One region of the Brevibacillus ginsengisoli genome, then DNA from elsewhere that is predicted to be linked to it. Evidence: predicted binding sites of a transcription regulator. Region 1 holds the regulator's gene; the other holds the start of a gene.
What was found. The regulator NrdR, encoded in region 1, represses ribonucleotide reductase genes. The targets are predictions, from matches to a motif close to AACACNATATATNGTGTT.
Positions count from the first base shown of each region.

Region 2: ACQCN2_RS16540 (adenosylcobalamin-dependent ribonucleoside-diphosphate reductase) is a predicted target of NrdR. The motif match lies at 1,833-1,850, and genes of this name have one in related genera.

Region 1 is NZ_JBNJQR010000001.1:96,436-103,412, reverse strand. Features, by position in the region: gene ACQCN2_RS00500 (ABC transporter substrate-binding protein) at 1-1,260, opposite strand, end outside; gene nrdR (transcriptional regulator NrdR) at 1,257-1,760, opposite strand; gene ACQCN2_RS00490 (HD-GYP domain-containing protein) at 1,935-3,059, shown strand; gene ACQCN2_RS00485 (S-layer homology domain-containing protein) at 3,117-5,390, opposite strand; gene ACQCN2_RS00480 (SDR family NAD(P)-dependent oxidoreductase) at 5,487-6,206, opposite strand; gene ACQCN2_RS00475 (glyceraldehyde-3-phosphate dehydrogenase) at 6,555-6,977, opposite strand, start outside.
Region 2 is NZ_JBNJQR010000008.1:67,021-73,997, forward strand. Features, by position in the region: gene ACQCN2_RS16540 (adenosylcobalamin-dependent ribonucleoside-diphosphate reductase) at 1-1,684, opposite strand, end outside; gene dat (D-amino-acid transaminase) at 1,884-2,744, shown strand; gene ACQCN2_RS16550 (lipoate--protein ligase family protein) at 2,852-3,682, opposite strand; gene ACQCN2_RS16555 (PAS domain S-box protein) at 3,786-5,603, opposite strand; gene ACQCN2_RS16560 (polysaccharide lyase family 20 protein) at 5,796-6,644, opposite strand; gene gcvPB (aminomethyl-transferring glycine dehydrogenase subunit GcvPB) at 6,798-6,977, opposite strand, start outside.

The DNA.
Region 1 (6,977 bases):
AAGAGCCTCCCAGGATTTCACGACAAACTCTGCCATTCGCTTGCGTACGGGATCATCCGGGTAATGAAGCGTGAGCACAAGCCGCTTCTGACGGGTATAGCCGTGCTGCGCCAAGATTTTCTTCGCTGTATTCGGATCGTAACTCGGAAGCTGATCTGTCGGATAAGTTGACAACTTTCGTGGTGAAAGACTCTTGGCTTGGACAGCAAAACCGTAGAAAACCTGCTCGGCCATTTGCTTGACGGGTATCGCTTGAGCCAATGCTCGTCGAACCGACACGTCCTTTAATTGAGCGCTCGCGGTATTAAATCCGAGAAAGTGATAGCCATTCCCTCTCGCCATCAGGATCGCCGCATTGGAAAAAGGCGCAAGTGAACGGGCCAAGTTAGGCGGAATCCAGCTAAACAGGATTGCCGGATTCTGATTGTTACCCGGTTCTAGATGTCCCTGATCAATCTGAACAACCCGTAAATAATCAATGTGCGGCTTCCCTTGGTAGTAGTTTGAATTGGCTTCAAACTCCCACTTCTTCTCGTCTAATCGCTCTGCTTGATAAGGGCCCGCTCCGACCAGTTTGCCGGTTTGAGACAATCGCGTGATCTCTTCCAGCGATTTATCCGCTACTTGATGCTGGGGAAGAAGTGGCGCGCTTAAAGCATCCAGAAACGAAATTCGTTCCTCTGTAAGCGAAATCTGTACTTTTCGTTTACTTTTGTCACAGGTTATCCCTGCAATCCCTGGCGCTTTTCCGCTGCGATAGTCGGAGACGCCAGCAATTAGGAACATCTGGTTTCTCCAGACTCCATAATAATCAGGTCGCGCATACATCTGGTACGTAAAAAGCACGTCATCCGTTGTAATCGGTTGCCCGTCGGACCAGCGCATCTCAGGTCTCAGGGTCAGTGTAATCATTGGTTTTCCTTGATTTCGATTGATTTGAACATCCGAAGCCAGACTCGGGTCAAACAGCCGCTTCGATCCGTAGGTGACAAGTCCCCGGTAGCTTAGCGATTCATAAGCTGTGAGCAATGCCTCCTGTTTGGAAGTGCCAAACGGATCAAAGGTGGGCATCCGATCCAGACTGCCGATAGTCAGCTCATTTGAAGGATACGAGGTTAGATTTCTTACTTGTTCTGTTGGATGGGAAGATAAAGGGTCTGGTGCATCAATCGTTTGCTGCCGAATGGAGGCGCATCCACTTAGTACGCTGAATAGGCTAAGTACACAGATTGCCAACAAAGACAGCATTCGCCTTATCATTCTTCTTCCATTCCTCCCTTAAAGGTGAACTTGTGAGGATGGCTGCGCGCTTGTCCCAACAATTCTTCCAATTCCTTCATGAACACGTTGATATCACGGAATTGTCGGTACACGGAGGCAAAGCGTACATAAGCCACTTCGTCTACGTAGTATAACCTCTCCATTACCATTTCTCCCACATCTTTGCTGGGAACTTCTGATTTGGCTAAGCTTTTGAGTTCCTTCTCAATTTCGCCAACGACATTTTCCAATACTTCAAGCGATACAGGGCGTTTCTCGCAGGCCCTGATCAGTCCACGCAAAATTTTATCACGGCTAAATTCTTCCCGTGTTCCGTCTTTTTTTATGATCAGCAAGGGAGTTTCTTCCACCACTTCAAAAGTCGTGAATCTTCGACCACATTCTTCGCACTCTCTTCTGCGACGAATGGACCGATTATTATTAAAAGGTCTCGAATCTAGGACTCTAGTCCCGTTATACTCACAAAATGGACATAACATATACCATCAGCTCCAGTAAAGTCAATGCTTTTTTTCAGTCTCGCTCATCTTAAATGCCTAGTCAAGTCAAATCCTTGTGCCTATTCTCTTTAATTTGCGAAAATCCTACAATATAACTAAGAAAGGTTTGTTAATTTTTCCAACACGGTGAACATAAACGAGGAGGGACTTGCTATGCGCTTAGTTTCAATCAGACAAGTCCAATCTGGGATGAAGCTGGGGAAAACCATTTTTACCCCGGATGGAAAAGTTCTCCTTGGTCAAGGAATGGTTCTTAACGACCGCTTGATTCAAGGTCTGATAAAAAGCAACATCGATTCCATCTACATTGAAGACGACCGTACTAGTGATATTATTGTAAAAGACGTCATTCGTCCACAAACTCGTCAAACCGCTATAGAAACGATCCAGTCAACGATCAAACAAATCACCAACACCAATAAGCTGGCGCGACGGATTTCCGTGAAGGATATGGGTCTTCACTTCCAACAGGTTTTTCATGCGATCCTTGGCGACATTATGGGCAATGAAGAAATCCTGACCCATTTATCTACGATCTCCACCTATTCTGGCGGCATGTATCATCACTCGGTCAACGTGGCCGTATTGTCAACCGCTGTCGGGATGTCGCTCGGCTACAACAAGCAGCAGCTCACGGAGCTGGGTATCGGCGCTCTATTGCACGACATCGGAAAAATAGACTTGCCCAAAGAAATGCTGGACAAAGAGACCCAATGGACCGCTGAAGAAAAAGAAATTGCCAAACAGCATTGCATGAATGGATTCAACATTTTGCGTAAGCAACACGATCTCTCCCTGCTCTCCGCTCACGTAGCCCTTCAACATCACGAGCGTCTGGATGGTAGCGGTTATCCGCAAGCCCTGAAGAAAAGTCAGATTCACGAGTACGCCCAGATTGTTGGCATCTGTGACATCTATGATTCCTTGACTACTCCTCGACCATGGCGCAAACGCTTCATGCCACAGGACGCGTTGGAGTATCTGCTCGGATCAGGCGGACATCTTTTCTCGCATCATCTCATTGACTCTTTCCGCCGTCACATCGCCATTTTCCCGTTAGGAAGCGGGGTTGTCTTGAATACCGGAGAGACCGGTGTTATCTGTAAGGTGGATCCCGATTATTGTCACCGTCCAACCGTACGCGTTTTAAGAGACGGTCGCGGGAATGATGTACGATTGCCGTATGAGATCGATCTGAAGCAAGAATTAAGAATGTTCATTATTGGCTTTGAAGATGAAGATTTGTTCAACTATAAACAAACAGCCGCGAACCAATAATCTCATAGAATGAGAAGCCCCCCTTTCATTTTGGAAGGGGGGTCTTCGTTCTTATATTTAGCGTCTACCAAACGTTTTAAACAGTTGCTGATACATCACAGCGACGTCTGCGCGGGTCATGGCTTGCTTTGGTTTAAATTCATGCTGATTCGCTTTTACCGGGAACAATCCACACGAGTAGGCAAGGGCTACCGATGGGATATCGGCTGGGGCTAAATCCGTGAAAGGAACCTTGAAAACCTCTTCATGTTTAAGGACTGGGCTTAAACCAAGGAAACGAATGACCATCTGGGCAGCTTCTACGCGAGTAATCGGTTGGTCTGGATTTAGCTTGCCACCGTTAGCAATAAGGTCATATTTCACCGCTTGCTGGATTGCGCCATAATAAGGATGCTTCTCGGTTACATCCTGATAATTGACCTTCACAGGTTCTTCATTATCACGATATTCATCAAACCTGAAGGATCGTAGCTCGTACTGACCACTCATTTTTATAAGTGAATCGATGAACTCCGCTTTGGTTACAGATTTATCGGGTTCCAGTTTTCCGTCCTGGACGTCGAGAAGGTTTTTGGAGATCGCAAAAGAAAGCGCCTCTTTATCAGGGTGATTGGCAATGTCCTGCGGTACCTTCATCTTACTTAACTCGTCAAAATTGATCCATTTCCCGGAAGCTGCATCGACCACTCCATTACTTCCCACTAAACGGTAGACAAGAATCGGAGTCGATTGCTTAACATCCATTGGGCCATACCGATAATCAAAACCTGGCTGGAAATAGGTGAGCAAGACTTTCTTCTCCTGAAGTTCTACCTCGACAGCCTGCTTTGCGTCTAATTTCGGTTTTATTGGGTTTATTACTGGTGAATTCCCTTCAATAAAATTGTGCATGCCGATGACTTCCCCATCTTTGGGATCCACCTCTACTTCGACTCCACCAAATGGACCTTCAACAGGAATCCCGTCGCATAACCAACCAAAGGAAATCGAATAGCCTCGACTGTTATTCTCCAGCATGGATTGGAGCATCTCTTTGGATGGCTCCTTGCTTAGGAGGTATAGCTCTCCTAACCGGTCAGGATACATTTTTTTCACCAGGTCGATGGCGTTCTCTTTTGCTTTACTCCAAGGAATCGGGGAATCAATTTTTTCTGCTGTTCCACCGAATCGATAATTTTGTTTCGCTTGATTGTCATACCCGATCTTTTCTCCTCGATCACTAATCGTCAGCCTAATTCCGGATTCATACCCTGATTTCTTAGAATCAAGAGGGACAAAAGAAAATGACCAAGACCGGCTCACGGTTCCATCCGGGTCAGTGGATGTTCCGCTACCCTGGTTGCCCTCAGATCGGAATTGCCCAGGGAACTTTTTGATCCATTCTTCCGCGATCTTTTGTGCTTCATCCATTCCAATCAGCTTGGCTGCTCCCGATTGGGCATGTACTGTGCTTCCCAGTGGTTGGATCGGGGTCCCTTGGGTAACGGTTTTTCCTGCCGAGTTCATTATTTCACCCGAATTGGCGTCTACCATGCTCGGGTCGTCCTGTGTGTATTTATAGACAAGTGAAAAAGATGCTCTGCCTGCGCCCGGTCTGGGGATTACATCACCGACTCGAGAGTATTGGAGAGAAGGTTTGATCCCTTCCTGCAGCTTTTTCTTGGCATCTTCAATTGAAAGTTTCGCCTTTCCATCCAGCAAAGGCTCTTCCGTCCAATTTCGACTGAAGCTAATAATGTTCAGGGAAGAATCGACTGTAATGTCAAACCCATTCTCCAGGAAAGGGATTCCATTCTCCACTCGTGTGTAATGAAAACCGATTTGCCCCAGTTCGTTCGCGCCGGAGTAGCTATTCCCTGTGAATTCATTCGCCTTGGACAGCTTGCCCACTTCATCCTTCGCTACCTTGTTCAGGAATGCTTCAGCTGCCTTTTGCGCAGCTTCAGGGGTCAGTTTTTGAGCTCCTGCTTTCAGAGCTTGATCTCTATTCCACAAGTAGTAATTGATAAGCTTGCCCGTCTTCGCATCTAACGAAACGTTCATTCCGTCATCCGCAGAGATGTTCCACCCCAGATTCCAAGTCGAATTTCTCTGGCCCCATTCCGGATGTGCGGGTTCGTATCGGATCTGTTCTTTTTTAGCCGATGCTGGTATAGCAATCAGCGATTTGGCGATTTTCACCGCTTCCTCCTGAGTAATTTCATTCTGCTTTTGTTCCGCGGCGTGAGCCACATGACTTGTCATCACACTAGATGGCGCCAAGCATCCCCCCATCAGCACAAATAGCGCGAGACTGACTTTAGCCGCATGGCTTGTTCTCTTTTTCATCATTTACACCTTCCCTCTCCCTTTGTCCTAAATATTGGACTTCTTTTATTCTACCAAAATTTTCAAAATGGTCAAAACTGGGAGAGAAGGGCTTCAAACTTATGCGTTGGTATCCAACATCGCTGGCATTTGAATTTCTTTTACACAAGATGCCTTGGAAAGGTTCATGACACACTTAACGATTGAAACGACATCGTGAAGTGGAATCTGTGTGCCCTGATGATCTGCCAAGACTTTTTCGATCCCGTCTTCATAGGGAATTTGGGTGGCAATTTCCCCTGGATGGATGCACGTAACGCCTATTCCATACTTCTTTACATGCTCCCGTAACGAATTGCAAATCCCGCGCAAGCCAAATTTGGAAGCCGCAAATGAAACCTGCGTAAATTCATTATGATCAAGGCCTGCTGTAGAACCGATTAAAAAGATTTTGGCATTGTTCGATTGTTTCAGATTGGGCAACAGCTTCTGGATACACGTAATAGTTGATGTTACATTCACCTGAATTATTGTAGAAATTTCGTTGGGATCATCTTTCTCAAAGTCGTAATCATCGCGAAAGCCTTTGCTCTCCCAGATGCCCACATTATAGATCAGAACATCAACGGTAACTCCCTGTAATGCGTCTGCGATTCTTTCACCTGCGTCAGCCAACGATAGATCCGCTTCGATCCAATGACGATGGACGCCGTCGGTAAGCGTTACGCTCGTGGGGCAGCTTCTGGAAACCATCCAAACGTGATCACCTACATCAGGCAAACCTTTGACAAATGCGTCACCCAATCCCTTGCTAGCTCCAAAGATCACAATGTTTCGCATCAATTCCTCCAAGCTGTTTTGTCATTTCTTACATTATAATTCTAAACTTTATAAAATAATATATATAATAACTAAAACTGGAATTTCCATGAAATCATGCAAACAAAACAAGGAGCCCTATTGCATACAGAATGACGGCAGAAAAAAAGCCGAAATTCCTCCTTCGTTGGTTGAAGGAATCTCCGGCTTTGATCGTTTTACGCTTCGTATTTATTCCAGGATAAAACATCGTCGAGCGGCAAGCGGTTCTTCTCGAAGCCTGCTTTGGTTCCTTTACCGAGGGCGATCAACATCAAAATAAAAACCCCCCAATCGAGCCTATACTCGATCAGAGGGTTAATCATACGTTTATGCGCGCACAGCTTCTGCGGTTACTGCTTTTTTGCTATTGGTTTGCTCGGATACATGGCGAACCAAGTCAACAACACGGCAGGAATAGCCCCACTCGTTATCGTACCAAGCCAGTACTTTGATTTGCTTCTCACCCATAACCAGAGTGGACAAACCATCTACGATGGAAGAATTGTCATCGCCGTTGAAATCACTGGATACGAGAGGTTCTTCACAGAATTCCAGGTATCCTTTCATTGAACCTTCCGCAGCGTTTTTCAATACATTGTTTACTTCTTCCATGGTCACTTTCTTGGATACATTCACAACCAAATCTACTAATGACACATTCGGTGTTGGTACACGAAGCGCGAAACCGTTGAGGAGGCCGTTCAATTCAGGAAGTACTTTTCCTACTGCACGAGCAGCTCCTGTGGAGGT
Region 2 (6,977 bases), on a different contig from region 1:
CCTCGCCAGGATTCGCTTCCAACCACTCCTTGGCAATTGGTACGTACTGCTTGTCGGTTCCCAAACGGCTTTGACGAGTGAATTCATATGCATAGAATGGCTCAATCCCTGTGGAAGTTCCCACCATCGTACCTGTCGAACCCGTTGGCGCTTGAGTCAACAGGGTAACGTTGCGAATTCCGTTCTGATAAATGGTTTCACGCACTTCATCGTCAAACTGCTTCATGAAGCCACTTTGTAAAAACTTCTCACGATCGAACATCGGGAAGCTTCCCTTTTCTTGGGAAATCTCCGAAGAAGCCAAGTAGGATTCGCGAGCGATAAAATGATACAGCTTCTCAAGGAACTCAAGAGATTCCACACTTCCATAACGAATCCCCAGTTTAATCAGCATCTCCGCAAGTCCCATGGTTCCAAGACCAACACGGCGTTCATTTTTCTGGTTGCGCTCGTTTTCTTCGAAATGGTATGGTGTCGCATCGATGACGTTATCCAAGAAACGCACGGCGTAGCGCACAGCTGTTCCTAGCTTGTCCCACTCTACTTCGCCGTCGGCTACAAACTTGGAGAGGTTCAATGCGGACAGGTTGCAGACCCCCCAGCCTGGCAAACCTTGCTCACCGCATGGATTGGTACAAATAATCGGGTTGAAATACCAGCTGTTGGACATTTGGTTGTAGTATTCGAGGAATACGATGCCTGGTTCAGCGGATTTCCATGCCGATTCAATAATGGTGTGCCAAATATCACGGGCACGCACGGTTTTATATACTTTCACTGGTTTGCCCAGTTCATCACGCCATTTGGTCATGTTGCCATCCCACATGGTTTCGTAGTCTGGATCTTGAGTATCCGGGAAGATCAAATCCCAATCCAGATCTTCTTTAACCGCCTTCATGAAGCCGTTGGACACACAAACAGAAAGGTTGGCGTTCGTTACAAGTCCCATCGTTTGTTTCACTGTAATAAATTCAAGAAGGTCTGGGTGCCAGTCGTTAAGCATCAGCATCAACGCGCCACGGCGGCTGCCTCCTTGCTCAATAAGTCCAGTTGTATAACTAAAGAGTCCACCCCAAGAAACTGAACCGCTGGAAGAACCGTTAACCCCTTTGACCAGCGCGCGACGAGGACGAAGGCTGGACAAGTTAATGCCCACTCCTCCCCCGCGAGACATGATCTCAGTCATTTGGGTTAAAGTATCCATGATGCCTCCGCGGGAATCGTGAGGAGACGGAATTACATAGCAGTTAAAAAGCGTCAATTCGTCGTTTGCACCGGCGCCAGCAGCGATTCGACCGCCAGGTACCAACTTCCAGTCATCTAGCAATTCACGGAACTTCGCTTGCCATTCAGCCTGTTTTTCAGGTGTTTTTTCGACAGCAGCCAGAGATCGGGCCAGCCTGTCCCACATAGCGTCGGGAGTAAGCTCAAGCGGGCGTGTTGTTCTTTCGATGCTGGTCTGGATCGTTTCACCGCTTCGCAAGAGAATCGTTACTTCTTTACCATGAATGGAGAGAATTTCACCAACTTCCTTTTGCGGGAAGCGAGGATCATCTTTGGTAAGGGTTAGGATGGTATCCCCTACTTGTGTGTTCGTATAATCCAGGTCCTTCATCGCGTAGCGATCGAGGAAAATTTTTTCACCTAAACCTTCCAAGCGATGTGATTCAGTTGTTGCTGACATTCTTTTCCCCCCAGAAAAAATGTAAATTGATTCTCAAAAGACGATTTGTTATCGTTAATAGAGACGGTTTTAAAGATACCATATGTTACTATTTTCATCAATGACTTTATTCTACATATTGACGTACTTTTCCTATATCCACATATTTCACACAATATATTGTGACAACTTCAGATTTAGGACTTTGGAGGGTTGACAAGTGTACTACGTAAACGGAACCTGGTGCGAACACGACATACCTGCTATCCAACCAGAAGATCGCGGCTATCAGTTTGGAGATGGAATCTATGAAGTCGTTCGCATCTATCGGGGAAAACTATTCCTTTGGGAAGAGCATCTATCACGTCTCGTTCGTAGTTCCAAGGAACTATCACTGACTCTCCCGCATTCTCCTGACGAACTCATGTCCATTGTCCATATGTTGATTTCCAAAAGTTCTTTGGGCGAGCGAGACGACGCCATTCTTTACTTGCAAATCACCCGAGGAGTCGCACCTCGTCAGTTTGAGTTTCCAACCGTAGATACCAAGCCAACCATCACCGCTTATGTATCTAAAAAAGCTCGCCCGCTCTCCCAATTCCAACGTGGCATCAAGGCAATCACTGCGAATGACATCCGATGGCTGCGCTGTGATATTAAAAGCCTCAATTTGCTCGGTGCCGTAATGGCGAAGCAACAAGCAAAGGAGCAAGGGGCAGACGACGCGATTATGCATCGTGATGGGATTGTGACAGAAGGCAGCTCCTCCAATGTGTTTGTTGTAAAGGACGGCACTCTCTATACACATCCTGAAACGAATCTCATTTTGCACGGGATCACCCGTAAAACCGTTCTCCAGTTGGCGGCAACCCTTCAGATACCTGTACAAGAAACTGCCTTTAACCTTGAGTTCCTTCGCGCGGCAGACGAGGTGTTCATCACCGCAACCACGTCCGAGATAACGCCGGTTGTCTTACTTGACGGCCAGCCAGTCGCAAATGGAGAGGCAGGTTCAGTCGTGAAACAATTGCAGTTCGCCTATACCCAGTATGTTCAATCAGTTTGTGGTACATTTGTGTAACATCCTCAAAAAAGGCACTTTTCCTAGAGTAACGCTTCGGGAATCAAATGAAAAGCTTCTATCTTTACCAAAGATAGAAGCTTTTGTCTATTCTCACGCATTTCCCCTTATCGGCGGAAGTTCCACTCATGCGTCGCGTAACGGGTTTGCGCCAACTCTTCGGCTAATGCAAGCTCGTCTGCGGTAAGAGGTTCAGCGACAAGTGAAATATCTAGTCCGGAAGCAAACCCTTTATAAAAAGCAGCAATCGCTTCCTCCAGTGATACCTCACGACCACTCACTTCATTAATCGTAACCGCCTTCTGTACGAAACTGTCAATCATCCGTTGCTTGACTCGCTCTGACGGGAATTTCAGAAGAGAGAAGAGAAGTTCCACGTCCATATCCAGCAGGATGGAGCCGTGCTGTAGAATAACCCCTTTTTGGCGCGTCTGAGCGCTTCCTGCGACCTTTTTACCCTCGACGACCAGCTCATACCAGGATGGGGAATCAAAACACGCTGACGAGCCTGGAGAGCTGTATTTCTCCTTCTCCTCTTCATTCGCCAAAGAGACCATCTCCGCATTCAGTCCCAGTTCCTGAAATCCGTGCAGAAGCCCCATACTTATTACCTTGTAGGCTTCCGTTACGCTTGATGGCATATTCGGATGGTTCTCCCATACCACAACGCTGTACGTAAGTTCCTGATCGTGCAAAACAGCTCGTCCCCCGGTTGGTCGTCTTACAAATCCGAGATTTCTCGCTTGGACGGCTTCTAAATCGATTTCTTTTTCCGCCTTTTGAAAATATCCAATAGACAAGGTTGCCGGGTCCCACGTATAAAAGCGAATGGTTGGAGGCACCTTTCCTTCGCTATGTAAAGTCAAAATCGCTTCGTCAATGGCCATATTCATGGCTGGCGACATCGGCTCGGTTAAAATGTATCGCCACTGTTCCATAGGTGTTCCTCCTTAAGCGCATGTCCTACGCTGTAATGAACGCTCGCTCTCCTATTGTATCGGCTACCTTTCGAGTGAGCAAGTTCACAACTTTGTAAAAGTGTCAGAGACAAGGTAAGGTGATATCAACGGTGGTACCCTTATTCATTTCACTGCTAAAGCGAATACTTCCTTGATGATCTTTAATAATTTTGTTACTGACAAGTAAGCCTAATCCTGTCCCCTTTTCTTTGGTGGTGTAAAAAGGTTCTCCAAGTTTCGGCAGCAGTTCAGGTGGAATGCCGCAACCGTTATCAGTAATGCGAATCAGGACTTGCTTGTCACTTCGTAGTGTCGTTTGAATACTGATTTCGCCATTTTCCGAGATCGCGTCCAGAGAATTCTTCAGGATGTTGATCAATAGCTGCTTAAACTGATATTCCTCACAATTGATCGAAATTGGTTCATTTACCAATTCCGTCGTGATGACGATGTTTTTGAGATTCGCTTCCGATTCAAGCAACTTTACAACATTCTCGATCATACTGTGCAAAAGAACCGGCCTTATATGGAGATTTTGGGGCTTCGCCAAGACAAGCAGCTCACTCACGATGAAGTTGATTCGATCTAGCTCAGACAACAGAATGGGAGTATACGAGGAACTATCTGAAGTTTCTGGTTGTAAATACTGAATAAATCCCTTCAATGTGGTGAGCGGATTTCTGATTTCGTGGGCGATACTTGCGGCTAATTCTCCGACGACTGACAGTTTTTCTGTTCTTAGGAATAGTTCTTCTTTTTGTTTCTCCTCCGTAATATCACGTGTCACATTAAAAAAGTATGGATATTCGCCATCAGCGCTGGTATAGGGCATTCCTCTCGACTCCAAATAAATCCATCTTTCATGATCCAGTTTATATCGATATTCACAGATAATCGGGGTTATCGTTCGGAGCATGTGGGAGAACTGTTCACAAACCCGGGACGCGTCGTCAGGATGGACTTTATCAAAGTGAATTCGATCCGTGCCTAACTTTTTCAGATGCGAAGGAGAACTGTACACGGTCTTGCCAAACTTATCAATGACAGAAATGAAATCTGCTGTATGTTCAGCAATGAATCGGTATTGTTCCTCGCTTTTTCGCAAAGCTTCTTCAGATTGTTTGCGTTCGGTAATATTGCGGGACACGACCAAATAGCTTTCAAGCTTGGCGTTCTCAGATAAGATTGGTACGCAACGCGACTCCAAATAGACCCAAGATCCATTTTTATGTTTTACTCTCGACTCAATTTGAACCGTTTTTTTATGAATAGTAATTGATTGATGCACATCCACTATTGTTTTTACATCATCAGGGTGAATCATAGCCAAAAGATCGGTCTGAAGATATTCATCCTGGGTGTATCCCAAGTGAAGCTCGATAGAAGGTGAGATAAAAATTTTATTCATGTTCACATCAAATGAGCTGATAATATCATTCGTATTTTCTACTAATATCCGATATTTGGCCTCACTTTCCAGCAAGGCTACTTCAGCCTTTTTACTTTCGGTAATATCTCTTGCGATAACCGAAGTGCCGACAATATTTCCTTCAATATCCCGTATAGGTGAAGCCGTTAAACTTACATGCACCATCGTGCCATCTTTTCGCTTGCGTACGGTCTCATATCCAGAAATCCGCTTTCCTGAGCTTTTTATCGGGCGAAAAATTTCTATGGTTTCATTTATTAAATTTTCCGGCACCAGACAGTACGGATCACGCACCAGATCATGAAATGTCCAGCCATAAATTTTTTCAAAGGCATTATTTATGAGAAGTATATTTCCCTTCATATCTCTAATGGAAATTGCATCAGTCGTCGTTTCGACAAAAGACTGAAGCAGTTCTTTCATGTAGATGTGTGCTTCACTTAGATTGGTTCGAAGAGTCTCTTTATCCATAGGATTATACCTGCCTTAAATAAAGAATATACTTGATGTGTATATATTCTATCTCTTTTGTAAAACTCCTTGAAAATCGCTCCCTGCAAACTAGCAAAAGGACGCCTGGGAGTGGATGTTATCCGAATGTTTATCTTGCCCCCTATTTCCCAGGTGTTGTAATGATAACTGTGTGTGATTTAGCATCCCAGCCTACTCTTTTGGCAAATCATCCTTGGGCATCATATCATTGTAGTTCGCTTGTTCGTTTCCAATCTTGACATCAGTGATTAAAATCTTCCGTTCTTTTACCAGTCCGGTTTTTAGTTCGCCGTATTTCAGCTTCCACTGCGGGTGGTAAATCCCCGTCTTGAAGTATGGCGTGCGTGGGCGCGTGGTGTAGGCATTGGGACCGTTCACCTTCCAAACAGATTTCCCATCCTTCCAGACTTCGACCTGTCCATCGCTCGCAGATGACCACCGTGCATGGACAACCCAGGAAGACCAGACTCCTTTTTGCACTGGTTGATCGAGAGCTCTCGAATCGCGCTGTATATCCGCAACGGAACCGAAGCTACGTTTTATCACGTACTTGTCACCATCTACCGAAATAGACAAGTTTGGAAAATCTCTGTCCACTCGCTCATTACCGAGGATGGCGTGCCATTGCAGGAAGATGTCGTTGCCGCTGTCGGTATCGAACACCCAATCTTGTGGGATATAAACCCGAGCCGCGTACCAACGCTCGTGGAACCCCTCTTCGTGTGGTTGCGCAATTTCTGAGCGGAACTGTCCCTCGGTATGCGGAACGACGAATTGTACCGCCTTGTGACCTTGTGGCATACCGGGAGCATCTACTACTTGTACGCGTTGAGTAACCGTGTCTGCATCCAGGCCCGCACGGTCTTCTGCAGCGTTGATGGCCACTTTCCATTGTCCTAGTCCGGATTGAAAGTTGTCTTGAACCATGATGTGGCTCGCCAATTCTTTTGCGCTAACCATTGCGATACTACTTACAAGTAAACTGGTAATAAGGACAGATAAAACAAAAAACTTTTTCATCTTCTCTAACACCCCGATGAGTTGATAGCTTTATAGTAACAGGAAAATGTAGAAAAAGTGTGTTGGAAGTGGTAGCAACAAACAAAAAGACGACCCTTATTCAAATTTCTTGAATGAGAAGTCGTCTTTTGATTTGTTTATGGATTCGATTGCTTACACTAGCGCTTTTTCCTCTACGGTCTTTTGATAGCGCAGAATTGGTTTACGAGCAGCTGTAGCTTCGTCAAGACGTTTGACAACCGTCGTGTGAGGCGCTTCTTGAACAACCTCTGGAGTTTCTTCGCATTCACGCGCAATTTGCAGCAAGACGTCGATAAACTCGTCAAGTGTCTC